DNA from 2 places in the Corallincola spongiicola genome. Region 2 is predicted to be linked to the other one. Evidence: predicted binding sites of a transcription regulator. Region 2 holds the regulator's gene; the other holds the start of a gene.
The links. Region 2 encodes sigma-54, which starts transcription at its own class of promoters, with help from an activator protein. Its sites were predicted from a motif close to GTTGGCACGNNNNTNGNNT; they were not measured.
Positions count from the first base shown of each region.

Region 1: a site for sigma-54 is predicted at 4,224-4,242, ahead of EXY25_RS11305 (S8 family peptidase). Genes of this name have one in related genera too.

Region 1 is NZ_SHLY01000003.1:226,896-234,840, forward strand. It holds gene EXY25_RS11300 (hybrid sensor histidine kinase/response regulator) at 1-1,953, opposite strand, end outside; gene EXY25_RS11305 (S8 family peptidase) at 1,970-4,078, opposite strand; gene EXY25_RS11310 (efflux RND transporter permease subunit) at 4,382-7,477, opposite strand; gene EXY25_RS11315 (efflux RND transporter periplasmic adaptor subunit) at 7,474-7,945, opposite strand, start outside.
Region 2 is NZ_SHLY01000004.1:238,760-246,704, reverse strand. It holds gene pmbA (metalloprotease PmbA) at 1-59, shown strand, start outside; gene mgtE (magnesium transporter) at 121-1,479, opposite strand; gene EXY25_RS13295 (HPr family phosphocarrier protein) at 1,576-1,854, opposite strand; gene rapZ (RNase adapter RapZ) at 1,860-2,732, opposite strand; gene ptsN (PTS IIA-like nitrogen regulatory protein PtsN) at 2,729-3,178, opposite strand; gene hpf (ribosome hibernation promoting factor) at 3,187-3,474, opposite strand; gene EXY25_RS13275 (RNA polymerase factor sigma-54) at 3,506-5,002, opposite strand; gene lptB (LPS export ABC transporter ATP-binding protein) at 5,092-5,817, opposite strand; gene lptA (lipopolysaccharide transport periplasmic protein LptA) at 5,821-6,351, opposite strand; gene lptC (LPS export ABC transporter periplasmic protein LptC) at 6,335-6,901, opposite strand; gene kdsC (3-deoxy-manno-octulosonate-8-phosphatase KdsC) at 6,898-7,455, opposite strand; gene EXY25_RS13250 (calcium/sodium antiporter) at 7,497-7,945, opposite strand, start outside.

The DNA of each region.
Region 1 (7,945 bases), on a different contig from region 2:
GTAAGATGAGGCGAAGTTAAAGTCATTATCTTGTAATCCATGAGATTTATCAAAGTGTCTGAATGTGAGATTATCTGGGTTTATTCTCGTTAGCCCTTTATTACTTCCTACCCAAAGGTATCCTTGATCATCTGATATCATGGAATACAGTTGCTTGTCGTCTAATCCTGTTTCTCTACTGACCAGTTTGAAATTATTTATACCTTGCTTTCGGTCTGTTGGTGGCCATATTACTAACATGCTGTCTTGTAATGTCACCCATAAGTTTAGATTTTTATCTTCTTGTATGGATGTTACAAAAGAATTTGAGAGCTTTTTCCCGTCGTACAGTATGGGAAATCTAGAAAAACTGCCGTCTTCGTTATATCTGCTTATTTCGTTATCGGTTCCTATCCATATGTCACCACTAGAATCCTCATAAATAACAAATACTCTGTCACTACTTAAGGAGTTTTTATCATTAACATCGTGTTGGAAGACCGTGAATTCAGTTGATCCCTTCGGCATGAGGTTCAATCCTCCACCATAGGTTCCAACCCACGTGTTTTCTAAAGAATCAACAAATATGGAAGTTATTGAATTGCTACTAATGCTGCCCCGTTTTGCCTTGTTGTGAACGTATAGCGTTACTCTCTCATTTGCTAAATCTATAACTTCCAACCCATCAGAACGAGTCCCGATCCAAATGGTATCTTTGTGAGAATAAAGAGTCATTATTCTTTTTGAGCTTATTGGATAACCAAATATCTCTTGTATTGGTCTTGGTTTAGGGGCGCCATCTTCTTGGATTTGCACAGACTGGTAGCTGCCTATCCATGTCGTTTTGTCTATTGATTCTCCAAAGCCGAAAACGAGATTGTCAGCTAGCCCTTGATCTTTATTTATTGTGTAGAAGCTATTTTTACTGCCTAAAAATAGACTGTTGAAGCACCCAATCCATAATGTACCATCAGGGTCTTGGTAAATATCTAGAACCATTGCTCCATCCATGGCATTGTTTTGTTTTGGATATGGAACAAATGCCTTTTTTTCCTTATCGTAAAAAGCTAACCCACTTTCTGTCGCTAGCCAGATGACACCATCGAAATCCTGATGTATGTCCCTTATTACGCCTTTTGATACTATTTCATCTGATGAGATTTTTATAAGGTTTTCGTAGTTCGATGTTAGCATGAACATGCTGGCATTCTCACCGCTAATCCAAATATTACCTTGGTTGTCTTCCATTATTGATGAAACTATTAATGGCGGGGGTGAAGAACTTTTATGTTGTTTTAATGTGAAGTGCTGAGTTTCTTTTGAAAGAGGGGTGTATTTAATTAATCCATTTCCATCCGTTCCAAACCAAATGTTACCATGGTGGTCTTCGATGGAAGCTAGTATCGTATTTTCATTTAGTATTAGAGACAATGATTTTGATGAGCAGTTTGAGTAGTTTTTTTCGTGTGTATCGAAACAAATAAGTCCGCCGCCATCGAATCCAAGCCATAACATCCCTTTGCTATCATGTAATACATTCCATATGGAATTCTTATCTGATATTTTGTTTTGAGGTAAGCTAAATCTTGTAAAGCTTTCTCCATCTGGATTTATCAGGTTGATTCCTTCTGAATATGTTACAACCCACATTTCTTCTGTTTGTAAATCTTGACTGATAGATATGACATTGTCAGATGAGATACTCTGCTCGTTTTCAATATTACTTGTGTAATTATAAGTGTTGTTGCCATTAAGCCTAGTGAGCCCGCCTTGTGTTGCCAACCAAATGAACCCATCTTTGTCTTTGAACGTTTGACGAATAGTGTTTTGTGCTATTTCATCTCGATATTGAGATGGTGAAAAAATGTAGTTTGGGGTAGAGGGGGTAAATGTACTGTAGGCATTGCTAGTTAATAAGCAAAGCTGAAGAAAACAAAGAGAAATGAGTTTATTGTATTTCTTCAGCTTAACCATTATTCAACTCCAAAAGCTACTGTTGTGGTACCCAGCTAGTACCCAGTACTTCTTTTTCCTGGTGGGTATTTGCTTGATAAATTGATTGTGCGTTCCACGGGTTGCCAGCGTTCCAAGGATTACCTGCGTTCCACGGGTTGCCAGCGTTCCATGGGTTACCAGCGTTCCATGGGTTGCCAGCGTTCCACGGGTTGCCAGCGTTCCATGGGTTGCCTGCGTTCCATGGGTTGCCAGCGTTCCATGGGTTGCCTGCATCCCAAGCTAAATGTTCTTGTTGCCTAACATGGAAGATGTCTTCGTTGTCTTGGAATGCCGGTCCATAGAAGTGTTCTTCGTCTTCTATATCTTTAGTAATGTCTAGATTTTCGTTGGCGCAGTCTACAAGTTCGCTTGCAAGTGCCCGCATGGCATTCATATAACCAGCACCTTGCTGAAACACGCTATAAACCGCTTCGCCATTGTCATCTACAGCAAAAGCAGATGTCGCAATCAGTCGGCATTTTACGGTATCTGGCGTTAATGTGGGATCGGCACTTAGTAAAAGTGCGGCAATGCCCGATGTTACGCCTGCGGCTTGTGATGAACCCGATACCATCAAATGATTACCAAGCTGATATTGCGGGAATTGTTGTGAAAGTGCTGTGATTGGTTCAACGATCCCCAACATATGCCCGCCAGGTGCTACGGCTTCCGGTTTCACAAACGCTTCATAGGTCGGCCCTGCAGATGAGAAGTTAGCAAGATAGTCATCGGAGATATCGTCGGGGGTATAGTTATCACTGACAGCACCCACTGTCATCACATAGGGAACGTTGCCTGGCACACCTATGGTCATCGCCTCTGGGCCGTTGTTACCAGCGGCAGCCACGACGAAGATACCCGCTTGCCAAGCCTTCATCACTGCTTGGTTGATTGGATCTTCCCAATAGTAAGAGGATGGGGGAGCACTGAATGATAGGTTGAGTACACGTATGTTGTGCTCATCTTTATGGTCGATGACGAACTGAATTGCTCGAATAACATCCAGATAAGTGGCTTTGCCCTCGACATCAAACGCTTTAACAATAACCAGATCTGCATCGGGAGCCACACCATGGTATGCGCCGGTAAAGGCACCCTCGGCTGTACTTTCCAGGCTGCTGGCGATCATTGAAGCAATATGGGAGCCATGACCATTCTCATCTAATGCGCTGCCTTCGAGATCCTGAATGGCATCATAGGTGGCAAGAATACGGCTTTCCAGTTGGGTGTTTTGACCCAAACCGCTATTGGCTGACCAAATTCCCGAATCGATAACGGCAACAGTGACTCCGGCACCTGTATTGCCTTCGGAATGGACTTGGTCGGCATCAATAGGATGAGTGTAATAGCTGTTTTCGACACTGTTATCTAAGCCGTCATAGCCGGTAACTAATTTGGTTTCGCAACCTTCTGCAAACCCAGCTATCAGCTGGAAGTCGGATTGCTCAGCGATGTTGTATAGCGGTTCGTTGTTGACGAAATTGAGTTGCAGGTTGACTTGACCATCGCTAGGGATTTGACGCGCCAGTGCGGTTGACAACATCTGCTCTGAGGTTTGCAATAAACTGCCACTTGGCATCTCGGCTTCATCCAGCTCCTCATATAACAGGTCACCAAAAGTGATACTGGTCAGTTGCCCATAGCTTTCCGGCCAATTGAAATCGATTTGTGACAGCGTAATTGGCTCGCTTCCCATATTGAACAATGACCAGCTGATATGGTCTTGCTCAATTTTCAGGATATGGTCGCCTGTGACACCACAACCCGTTACCGAGTCGAGTGTTGCAACGCCATTGGCCTGGATCCGTCTTACCAGTCTGGATTGACTCAGGGCGTTTATCTGTTGCTGCGTCAGTTCCGCTCCCACTGCATTGATCACATCCAACTGGTGAGTGACTTTGCCGCCAAGATCAGTCACCAGTTTTGCGAGTTGTTCAGTGTCTTTCCCCTGGATCAGTACTTGACTGGTGGGGGCGGTAACGTCGACCGCTTGATGATTTTGGTACACCGCATATGTGCTAAATGCGGAGAAAACAAAAATTGCTGATATAAACAGCATATTGCGTCGTGAACGCTTTTTGCTGTTGGAACTGTGCTGCGTCATTTTTACTGCCTTTACAATGGTTAAGTGACTGGGTTATGTGTCCAGACTTCTGTTAATCCATTGTCAAACGGCCGGGCGAGCATCTCTTGTGTGAGTCATCCGACTGCCCGGCTGAACGACTGGTCACAAAATGTCCCGCATTATTATGCAAATGTTATGCAAAAGTAAATAACATGATGTTTTATAAGGAAAAGCTTATTCTGGTTTTGTGAAAAAATTGTGACAATTTTGGCTGGGGAAGGGGGTGACAAATAAAAGGCGGCTCAGCAAAGCTGGAGCCGCTTTCTTGCCGATAGGCATGAGTTAGGGTTTGTTTAACTCTTGTTCCAGGCGGTGGCTGATCGCATCTGGTGAGCTAGTGTGTTGGGCCAATAGTGCATACATCACAGGCACAATGAGCAGGGTAAACAGTGTGGCGATCAAAATGCCAGCGAGTACCACTACACCAATAACAAAGCGGGTTTCGCTACCGGCACCGGATGACAACACCAATGGCAGTGCACCAAAAGCGGTGGTTACCCCGGTCATTAGAATGGGACGCAGGCGCTGGCCGGATGCTTGCAGCAAGGCCTCATCAAAATTCATTCCTTGATCACGTAGCTGATTAGCAAACTCAACGATCAGGATGCCGTTCTTCGCTGCCAGCCCCACCAGCATGATGATACCTATCTGGCTATAGATATTGAGCGACTGGCCAAATAGATAGAGACCAATCAAGGCGCCCATCATGGCTAAAGGCACGGTCAACATAATGACAATGGGGTGAATATAGCTTTCGAACTGTGCTGCTAATACCAGAAAGACGACAATCAGTGCCAGCATAAACACAAAGTAGATCGAGGCCCCTGATTCTTGATAATCCTGGGATAGGCCTTTGTAGCTGATCACTGCATCACCGGGCAGCACCCGATAAGCCAGCTCATCCAGATAGCTCAATGCTTCGCCTAAGGTGTAGCCATCTGCCAGATTGGCTTCAATAGTGATTGAGCGCATACGGTTGTAGCGATTCAGGTTACCAGCGTCAGCAAACTCTTCAATATTGACCAAACTCGATAGCGGGATCAGCTCTTTGCTGTAATCACTGCGCACATAGATATTGGTCATATCCGTTGGCGCGCTTTGATCTTCACGGTTACCTTCGAGGATCACATCATACTCTTCTCCACGGTGTTGGAAGGTGGTGGCGATACGGCTGCCTAACATGGTTTCCAATGTACGACCTATGGTTTCCACTGATACGCCTAAATCACCTGCACGTTCGGTATCGATGCGTACCTGCAGCTGTGGCTTGGTCTCTTTGTAATCGTGGTCGATACCGATTAAGCCGGGGTTGTTTTTTGCTTCGTTGATGAGCAGATCACGCCAGCGAGCCAGTTCATCATAGTCGCTACCGCCGATCACAAACTGTACTGGCTTACCGGTACCGCCACCCAGTGCTTGGCGCATGACTGGAAAGGCGCGGATCCCGGCAAGATCACCTAACTTGCTTCGGGCTTCCCCCATCAGCTGCCAGGCGCTTTCCCTGTTGGCCCAATCTTCCAATACGATGATGGCAAAGCCACCAGAAAAATCTTGGGTTTGCCCCCATGCCCGGGGCGTGCGGATCAGCAGTCGTTTCACTGAGCCGCGTTCTACTAACGGCATCAGGCGCCGTTCTACTTCGTCCATGTAGCTCTGGCTGTAATCAAACGTTGCGCCTTCTGGTGCGCTAACAACAATGAAGAAAGCGCCGCGATCTTCTTTTGGAGTGAACTCCCCTGGTACCTGTTTGAGCAGCCAGGCACAGCTGATCAGCGCAGCGAGAATCAATACCAGGGTCAGGCTTGGTTTATGGATCGAGGTGCGCAGCGCGCTGATGTAGTTATCACGAAACTTATTCAGTGCTCTGTCTACCTGGCGAGTTAACCAGCCAGGCTGCTCGTGCGGCACAAGCAATTTCGAGCACATCATTGGTGAAAGGCTGAGTGCCACTAAGCTGGAAAACGCCACGGCTGCACTCATGGTGACAGCGAATTCGGTAAATAGCTTGCCAAGATCGCCTTCGAGGAAGGTGATAGGCATGAATACCGAGATCAATACCAGCGTGGTGGCAATGACGGCAAAAGAGACTTGGCGTGCGCCGAGAAATGCTGCTACTAAAGGGGATTCCCCCAGTTCTATTCGACGATGGATGTTTTCCAGCATCACGATGGCATCATCTACCACCATACCAATGGCGAGGATCAAGGCTAACAAGGTCAACATATTAATGGTGTAACCGAGCAGATAAAGCACGATAAAGGTGCCCATCAATGATACCGGCACCGTCAGCGCCGGGATCAGCATGGCACGCGCGCTGCCGAGAAACAGATAGATAACGATCACGACCAGCGTAATGGCGATAAATAGGGTTTGATAAACCTCTTTCACTGACTGCTCGATAAAGACTGAGCTGTCGTAACTGTTGATCAGCTCCATCCCCTCCGGCAGGGTGCGGTCTACTTCGATAGCCATCGCGCGCGCCGCACGTGCTACCGACAGGGTATTGGCAGTGGATTGTTTGGTGATCCCGATACCCACCATGGGTACGCCATTGCCACGGAATGATAGCCGCTCCTCGGAAGCGGCCAGTTCGACCTTGGCAACATCACTTAAACGCACGAGATAACCGTCGTCACCTTGAGTCAGTACCAGATCCTGAAACTGTTCTGCGGTATTAAAGGCGCGCTGCACACGCACGGTGAACTGGCGATCCACCGATTCGACACTACCGGCAGGTAGTTCGACGTTCTGTGAGCGCAGTGCATCTTCAACGTCGTTCACTGTCAGGCCACGGGCAGCCAGCGCTGAGCGATCCAACCAGATGCGCATAGAGTAGTCACGGCCACCACCAACACGGATGCGGGCAACGCCATCAATAGTGCTGAAACGGTCGACTAAGTAACGTTGGGCATAGTCACTGAGCTCCAATAGATCCATTCGGTCGGACACCAGGTTAAGCCACATTATGGTGTCATCCCCCGCGCCGGCCTTACTAATTTCTGGCGGATCGGCTTCGTCAGGTAGGTTGTTCAAAACCCGGCTAACGCGCTCTCGAATGTCATTGGCTGCGGCGTCGATGTCGCGTTCGACAGTGAATTCAATGGTAATAGAGGAGCGTCCGTCTTTACTCTCGGAGCTGATGTTTCTGATCCCCTCCACACCACTGATCCTATCTTCAATCAGCTTGGTGATACGGCGTTCAACTACTACCGCTGAAGCGCCGCGATATCGGGTTTCAACTGACACCACCGGGGCGTCAATGTTGGGGTATTCACGCAATGGCAGCTTGTCAAAAGCGACTAAGCCAAAGGCGATGAGTAGCAGGCTGATAACCGAAGCAAAGACCGGCCGTTTGACTGACAGATCGGTGAGGATCATGCCCCGCCTCCTTCACGCCATGTCTCTTCCTGGATGGTGACAGTTGCGCCGCTGCGTATCTTTAATACGCCTTGGGTTATTACTTGCTCGTCTATGCTAAGCCCTGCAACAACTTCAATGATTCCAGGCTTGCGTAGACCAACTTCAATCTGTTTCTGACTGACCTTGTTCTCTGCGTCCACCACATATACGAAATGCTTATCTTTTAACGCGATGATGGCAGCTTCAGGGATCACCAGTGATTGCCGTTGGTCATGGATCAACTCAAGTTTGAGCAGCATGCCGGGCTTCAGCCGCAAGTCTTGGTTCTTTAACTGTGCACGAACAGTGATAGCACGGGTGATCGGATTCACCCGCGGGTTGATCGTATCTACGTGGGCATCAAACACCTGGTCGGGATAGGCATCTGAATAGGCGCGCACAATCGAGCCTTTGGTCAGTGATGTCATAAACCGTTCCGGAACGGTA
Region 2 (7,945 bases):
GCGGCGCGATGCACTCAGGCTCTATTCTGCTGGAGAACATGCGGGTAGCGGGTAACTAATCGGCTATGCATGACAAAGGCTGTTGGCAGCAGCCTTTGTCGGTAACTCTGCGTCTAGCGGCTAGAGCAATAACCAGGTGGCCACACCCAAGAAAGCGAACAGACCGACAACATCGGTAATGGTGGTGAGCACCACGCCACCGGCCAGTGCAGGATCGATATTCATTCGCTTCATTAGCAGTGGGATCATTACACCACTGGCTCCAGCACAAACCATATTCACCAACATGGCAAACGCGATCACCGCCCCGACTCTAATATCCTGTTTCCATACTGCGACTACTGCGGCGATCAATAGTGCCCAGATCAGACCATTTAACAGCCCGATTAATGCTTCTTTGCCTAGCAGCCAGCGCGAGTTGCTGTCACCAATGTGGCCTAATGCCATGCCGCGGATCACCAGTGTTAGGGTCTGACTGCCGGCGATCCCGCCCATGCTGGGAACGATGGTCATCAATACGGCCAATGTGGCCATCTGCGCTAAGGTGTCTTCAAACAGGTTACTGACAAAGGCCGCCATGAGTGCGGTCAGGAGGTTGATCCCCAGCCATACTGTGCGTCGTTTGGTACTTTTGAGAACTGGGGCAAAGGTATCTTCTTCATCATCCAGACCCGCCATGCTCATCATCGAGTGTTCGGCGTCCTCGCGGATAATGTCGACGACATCATCAATAGTGATACGGCCCAGCAGGACTCCTCGGTCATCAACCACGGGCGCGGAGATCCAGTTGTAACGTTCAAACATCTGGGCAACTTCCGTTTCCTCCATGTCTGCAGGGATCTTTTCTGCCCCCGTGTCCATCACATCGGCAATGGTGGCGCTGGGGTTGGCGGTAACTAAGGTGGTAAGTGAAACTTGCCCAAGTAACTCGTCTCGAAGATTAACCACATAGAGGTTATCGGTGGCCTCTGGCAGTTCGCCTTTCAAACGCAGGTAACGCAATATCACATCGACAGTGACATCAGGGCGCAGAGTGACAGTATCCGTATTCATGATCGCGCCAGCGGTCTCTTCAGGATAGGAGAGGGCGGCTTCAACCCTGTGCCTGTCCTGCGCGTCCATTTGTGCCAAAATCTCGCGATAGACGCTGTCTGGGAGACCACGTAACAGGTTGGCTAAGTCATCGGTATCCATCCCTTCGGTGGCCGCTGCGACCAGTTCCGGGTCCATTAAGCGGATAATGCTGTCTTTTACATCTTCCGACAGCTCTTCGAGGATCTCGCCATGCAGATCAGGATCGACCAGCTGCCATAGGACTGCACGGCCCTTAGTGGGGGTAGACTCAAACAGAAGGGCGACATCAGAAGGATCCATCTCCTGCAAAATGCGGCGAACATGGATAAACATGCCGCTATCGAGGGCATTTTTTACCTCTTTTAATTTTTGTTGGGTAAGGTCTTGCTCTAAAGTTTCAGCCATCGCCTTAAGCCCTCCAATCGATTAAAAAAGTTCGATAGCGGAATTGTATCGTAACAACCAGAAAAATAGAGAGAATTTTTCTTTAACAGGTGAGGATTATTCGTTTTCGTCGAATCTGTCATTGATCAGGGACTCAACGGCATCCAGTGCCTGCTGTGCTTCATCCCCTTCGGCAACGACCTGGATCTCTTGCCCCATGCAGGTTTCCATCATCAGCAGTCCCATGACACTGGCGGCGGAAGCGGATTTTCCTTGATGCTCAATCATCACTTCGGCATCAAATTTGTTGACCAGCATGACTAACTTGGTTGCTGCACGGGCATGCAAACCCAGTTTGTTTTTTATCAGTAGTTTCTTTTCAATGCGTTGTGTCATAAAGACTAATGACCTAGTTCTCGGTGACGGATCTGAATTTCGTTACGTAACTCTTTGAACTGTTTTGCCAATGTTTCGGCAATGAACACAGAACGGTGTTGTCCACCGGTGCAACCGATAGCGACGGTTACATAGCTTCGATTGTTCAGTTCCAGATGTGGCAACCAGGTATTGAGTAAGTTGTTTATCTGCCAGATGAATTTGGCCACGATAGGTTGGCGGCTAAAAAACTGCTCAACAGGAGCATCTAATCCGGTCATGGGGCGTAGTTCTGGTTCCCAATGGGGGTTGGGTAAGAATCGTGCATCAAACACATAATCAGCATCTTGCGGAATACCGTATTTAAAGCCAAAGGACTCAAATACTAAAACCAGATGGCGATCAGCATTGCCTAGTAACCGTTCTCGTACCAGATCGCTGAGCTGATGTATCGACAGCTGAGAGCTGTCTATCTGAAGATCGGCACGGGAGATAAGCGGTTCAAGTAAGCGCTGCTCTGCTTCAATCGCTTGCTCCAGAGATACACCATGTTTGGAGAGTGGGTGAAGCCGTCGAGTTTCGCTAAAGCGCTGGATCAATGCACTTTGCTGCGCGTCCATAAACAGAACCGTACAGCGGCATTGCTGACATAAAAGGTCGAGAATTGTTTCCAGCGTATGTGGATCTTCGGGCAGGTTTCTGACGTCAATGCTGACGGCGATATCGCTATAGTGTCCACTTACCTGAGCAACCAGTGTCGGTAGCATGGCTACCGGCAGGTTGTCGACACAGTAGTGACCTAAATCCTCCAGTACGCGAAGCGCAACACTTTTGCCTGAGCCTGAGCGGCCACTGACAATTGTTAGTTTGGGTTTTGCGGCCACGTCAGTGCTGGTCATGAATCGGTGATGATTTCGTATAATTGTTGATCGTTAGCGGCACAGCGGAGCTGTTTGAGGACTTGTTTATCTGACAGTTTGGCGGCGATAGCCGACAAGGTCTTCAGATGTTCCTGACAACTCTGTTCTGGAACCAAGAGGGCGAAAATCAGATCCACCGGTTTGTTATCAATTGCATCAAAGGCGATAGGCTCATCGCACTGCAATAACACGGCGACTGCTTTATTGGCGTTAGTGATCCTACCGTGGGGAATGGCAATGCCGTTACCTATACCGGTACTGCCTTTCTTTTCACGTTCTAGAATACTTTCGAAAATGGCTTTGTGGCCATGTTCTGGCAAGTGTTTGGCTGCCAATTCACTGGCCATTTCTAATATTCGTTTCTTACTTGAACCATGGACTGCACTTCGGGTGCAGTCCAGGCTAAGTATGGATGATATATCCATAGACATCTCTAGTGAGCGTTTAGCTTTTCTTTGTGTTTTATTACTTGCCGATCGAGTTTATCGATCAACGAGTCAATAGCTGCATACATATCACGATGCTCTGCATTCGCAAAGATCTCTCCACCATTTAGGTGCAGTGTGGCTTCGGCTTTTTGGGTTAATTTCTCAACATTGAGGATCACGTGGACATTGTTGATGTGGTCAAAGTGGCGCTCTAATTTACTAAATTTTCCGTCGACATACTCTCGCAGAGAGTCTGTTACTTCTACATGATGGCCGGTAAGATTGATTTGCATAGACCTCATCCTTATTTAGTTTTATTGCCTGCTATAGCAAGCTTTTTCGCTGATTTGACGGTGGAATAGACAAGGATTCCCGATACTTCGCAATGGTTCTCCGCGCTACCTGAATTCCCTGATCTGCCAGTAGGTCAGCAATCTTGCTATCTGACAAAGGCTTATTAGGGATTTCTGCCGCCACAAGTTTCTTGATTAACGCTCTAATTGCCGTTGAAGAACATTCTCCGCCACTTTCAGTACTGACATGACTGGAGAAGAAATACTTGAGTTCGAAAATACCCCGCGGGGTATGCATATATTTTTGTGTGGTTACTCGAGAGATGGTGGACTCGTGCATATCAACCGCTAAGGCAATATCATTGAGTACCATTGGCTTCATCGCTTCATCGCCGTACTCAAAGAAGTCGCGTTGGAACTGTACAATACAGTTGGCGACCTTGAGTAGGGTGTCGTTACGACTTTCCAGACTTTTGATAAACCACTTCGCTTCCTGCAGGTGGGAGCGTATATATTGACTGTCAGTGGTGTTCTTTACCGTCCGGCTCATCGCTGCGTATTGCTGATTCACTTTCAGCTTGGGTACCGAGTCGGGGTTTAGCTCAACCACCCAACGTCCAGCTTTTTTCATTACCGACACATCGGGGATCACATATTGCTCATCACCGCTGATCACTGCGCTGCCGGGACGCGGATTCAACGATTGGATCACCCGCAGAACTTCACGGAGCTGGTCTTCTTTCAGTTTGGTCTTGCGCATCAATTGGCGATAATCCCGGCTGGCTAGCAGGTCAATATACTGGCCAATAACCTGGCGGCACTCTTTTAGCCAAGGTGTCTCTTTGGCAAACTGATTGAGTTGTACCAGCAGACACTCCTGCAATGTGCGGGCACCTACGCCAATGGGATCGAACAGTTGTACTCGCTTAATGACCGCTTCTACTTCATCAAGTTCGATATCTTCCTGCCCTAAAGAAGTAAGAATATCGTCGGCGGTGACCGTCAGGTAACCCGATTCATCAATCCCATCGATTATCGATGTCGCAATGGCTCTGTCGACATCTGTGAACGGGGTTAATTGCATCTGCCATTCCAGATGATCTTGCAACGACTCTGTGGTTTCGCCTTGATAGGTAAAGTCGGCGTCATCACTGAACGAGGAACCTGAAACGGGCGCTGCTGAAAGGTGGTCATCCCAGGTTGTATCGGTAGGCAGTTCTTCATTGATTTGTTGTTGGTTGAGCGCCTCAGATGTTTCCATGGCTGCATCTTCGCGCTCTTCCGACTGATTATTTTCAGCATTAGCCGTGGTTTGTTCCAGCTTGTCAGTCGCGGTATGGCTTTCACCATTAACTTGCTCACTGGTTTCTTCCGCTTCGTTTTGCTCGAGTAGCGGATTATTATCCAGCGCTTCTTGGATCTCTTGCTGAAGGTCGAGCGTCGACAATTGCAATAGCCGGATTGCTTGCTGCAATTGCGGCGTCATGGTGAGTTGCTGACCTAAACGTAACTGTAATGACGGTTTCATCTACTTCCGTGACATTTAAAATAATGCTGTTGCTGTCATCGTTAATCGGCACTCAAAAGAGCCCGATGTATCAACGCTGGTTACTTACACTATAGCCGGAATTGTTCCCCGAGATATACGTCTCGTACCTTTTGGTCGGCTAACACTTGTTCCGGTTTTCCTTCGGCGATTAACTCTCCGTGGCTAACGATATAAGCATATTCGCACACATCGAGTGTTTCTCGCACGTTATGATCAGTGATCAATACACCGAGACCACGGTCTCTAAGGTGTTGAATAATCTTTTTTATATCTGTGACTGAGATAGGGTCTACGCCAGCGAAAGGCTCATCCAGCAGCACGAACCTAGGTTCCACAGCCAGCGCTCTGGCTATCTCTACTCGACGGCGTTCACCACCTGACAGTGACATACCTAAGCTATCTCTTATGTGAGTGATGCTAAACTCTTCTAGCAGATGTTCCAAGGTTTCCGTGCGCTGTAACCGGCTTAACTCTGGACGGGTTTGCAGTACTGCCATGATGTTGTCAGCGACACTGAGCTTACGAAAAATGGAGGACTCCTGTGGCAGGTAACCGATCCCCTTGCGTGCTCTGATATGCATGGGTGAAAGGGTCACATCTTCATCGTCAATCGTGATGCGCCCTTTATCGTTGGGTACCAGTCCAACTACCATATAGAAGGTGGTTGTTTTACCTGCCCCATTCGGTCCCAATAAGCCAACTATTTGGCCATCATTCAGCGCTAAAGAGACATTCTTAACTACTTGTCTATCTTTGTAGCTCTTGGCTAATTGACTGGCTTTCAATGTCGCCATGGTTTATTCCTTATTTTCGCCGAGCTGTTGTTGCAGCTGTTCGGGGAGAAAAATGGTTGTCACGCGATCATCTTTATCTGTGCCACTTTCTGCGACCATTTTTTGTTTGGCGATATCGTAATGAATAGTTTCGCCTTTCACTACGCTGTCTTGCTGCGTCAGTACCGCTGCGCCAGTTAATTGGATAGTGTTATCTGCTAATCGGTAACGGATCTCTGCAGCTTCGGCATGCATTTTTTGGCCATTTTCCAAGACCTGACTGAACTTCGCTGGTTTACCGACAGCGATGAGCACCTCTTTTCCTGCGCCTGCGGATTGCTCAACCTGCAAAGTGTCGGCAAAGATCTGTAATGTGCCTTGATTTACCGTGACGTCGTCAAAGAAGGAGATAATGCCTTTTTGAATATCGATACTTTGGCGTTTTGCATCCACGCGGACTTCTTTATTAAAGTCACTTTCAACGGCGCCTAGGGAAGCCGATGTGGTCAGCAATAAGCCGACTAAGCTGAAGGTGAATCTATTTTTCAGGTTCATAGGTCGCTTTTACATCATTTAGCACTTCGATGTGCTCTTGTTCGACGTTGCCCTTTAATCCAACTCCATCGAGTCGGTAGCCAGGCCCTTTTACTGTGACTGGTTGATCACTGCTGACATCATTGGTTGTCAGGTCTATGTCAACATAATCTGTCAGTAAGGTATTGGTTTGATTCTGTGCTGTTAGCATGGTGATCACAACATCTTCTGATAAACGCAGTAGGTTGTTTTGCTCTAATTCACCATGGCTTGCGTTTAAGGTCCAACCAGAACGCTTACCGCTTGGGTAGACGACTAACTTGGGCGCATCAAATTGCGTAAGAGTCATCGAACCAGTGTAATACTTCATGTTGCTGGCCCAGATTTGATTCTCTAGCTGACCCTCTTGGTTGTAAATCCTGCTGCGCAGTGTTTTGGCCGTATAGTCAGGCCGCTGTTGTCCTTGATTGTTCGCATTAATATCGATCTCGGACTTTAGCAAACTCTGATAGTAGTAGAGCCCGATGGCAGCCCCAAACAGTATGACGGTAAAAAGAATAACCCGGTTCATATGCTCAAACCTTGGCTTGTCTCTAATTTGTCTTGTGCTTGCAAAATTAGATCGCACACCTCTCTCACTGCTCCTCGCCCACCCGGGATCACGGTTTGATAGTGGCTAAAGCGATGGAGCATGGGGTGAGCATCTTGCACGCTGATGGCGAGTCCGACCTGTTGCATCACCGGGGCATCAACCAGATCATCGCCAATATAAGCGCACTGCTCTGGCGTTAAGTTGGTCGTGGTAAGAAGGCTGGAGAATGCTTGCACTTTGTTATCTTGGCCTTGGAAAATATGAGCAACACCCAAAGCGGTCATGCGCTGTTCAACGATATTCGATTGTCTACCTGTGATGACGGCAACCGCGACGTCTGAGGATTGCAGGGCTTTAATGCCATACCCATCTCGAGTGTGGAAAGCTTTTAGTTCTTCGCCATCGTTGCCAAGATAAATTCGGCCATCGGAGAATACGCCGTCAACATCGCAAATCAGTAGTCGAATTCGCGCTGCTTTTGCCAAGATGTCGGCTTTAACATGGCCATAAAGTGTCTGAACGGTTTCTGTCATCACTTCTCTCAACATGCTTCTTTGGTGCGCTATAGCCAAGCTTAGCGTAAGTTACTGAATAAAAGGATCTGGTAACCGATAAAGCAGGCAGCTAATAGGCCGCCTTCCCATTTGGCCAATATCCGTTTACCACGCCAGCCATAACAAAAAATGAACAGCAACACCGTTACCCCAATCATTATCGGTATATCGCGATACAAGGCTTGCTCGTCTATTTTACCTGGCGCCAATAGCGCTGGCATGGCAAGTACAGCAAACAAATTGAAGATGTTTGAACCGATAATATTACCCAGTGCCAAATCGCCTTCATTTCGCAGGGCGCCGGCCACACTGGCGGCTAACTCCGGCAAACTGGTGCCAATGGCGATGATCGTTAAGCCAATGACTAGATCACTGACACCAAAATAGTGGGCCAGTTCAACCGCGTTTGTGACGAGAAGCTCACTGCTGCCTAATAACAGTAGAAGTCCAATGGCCAGCCACAAGACGG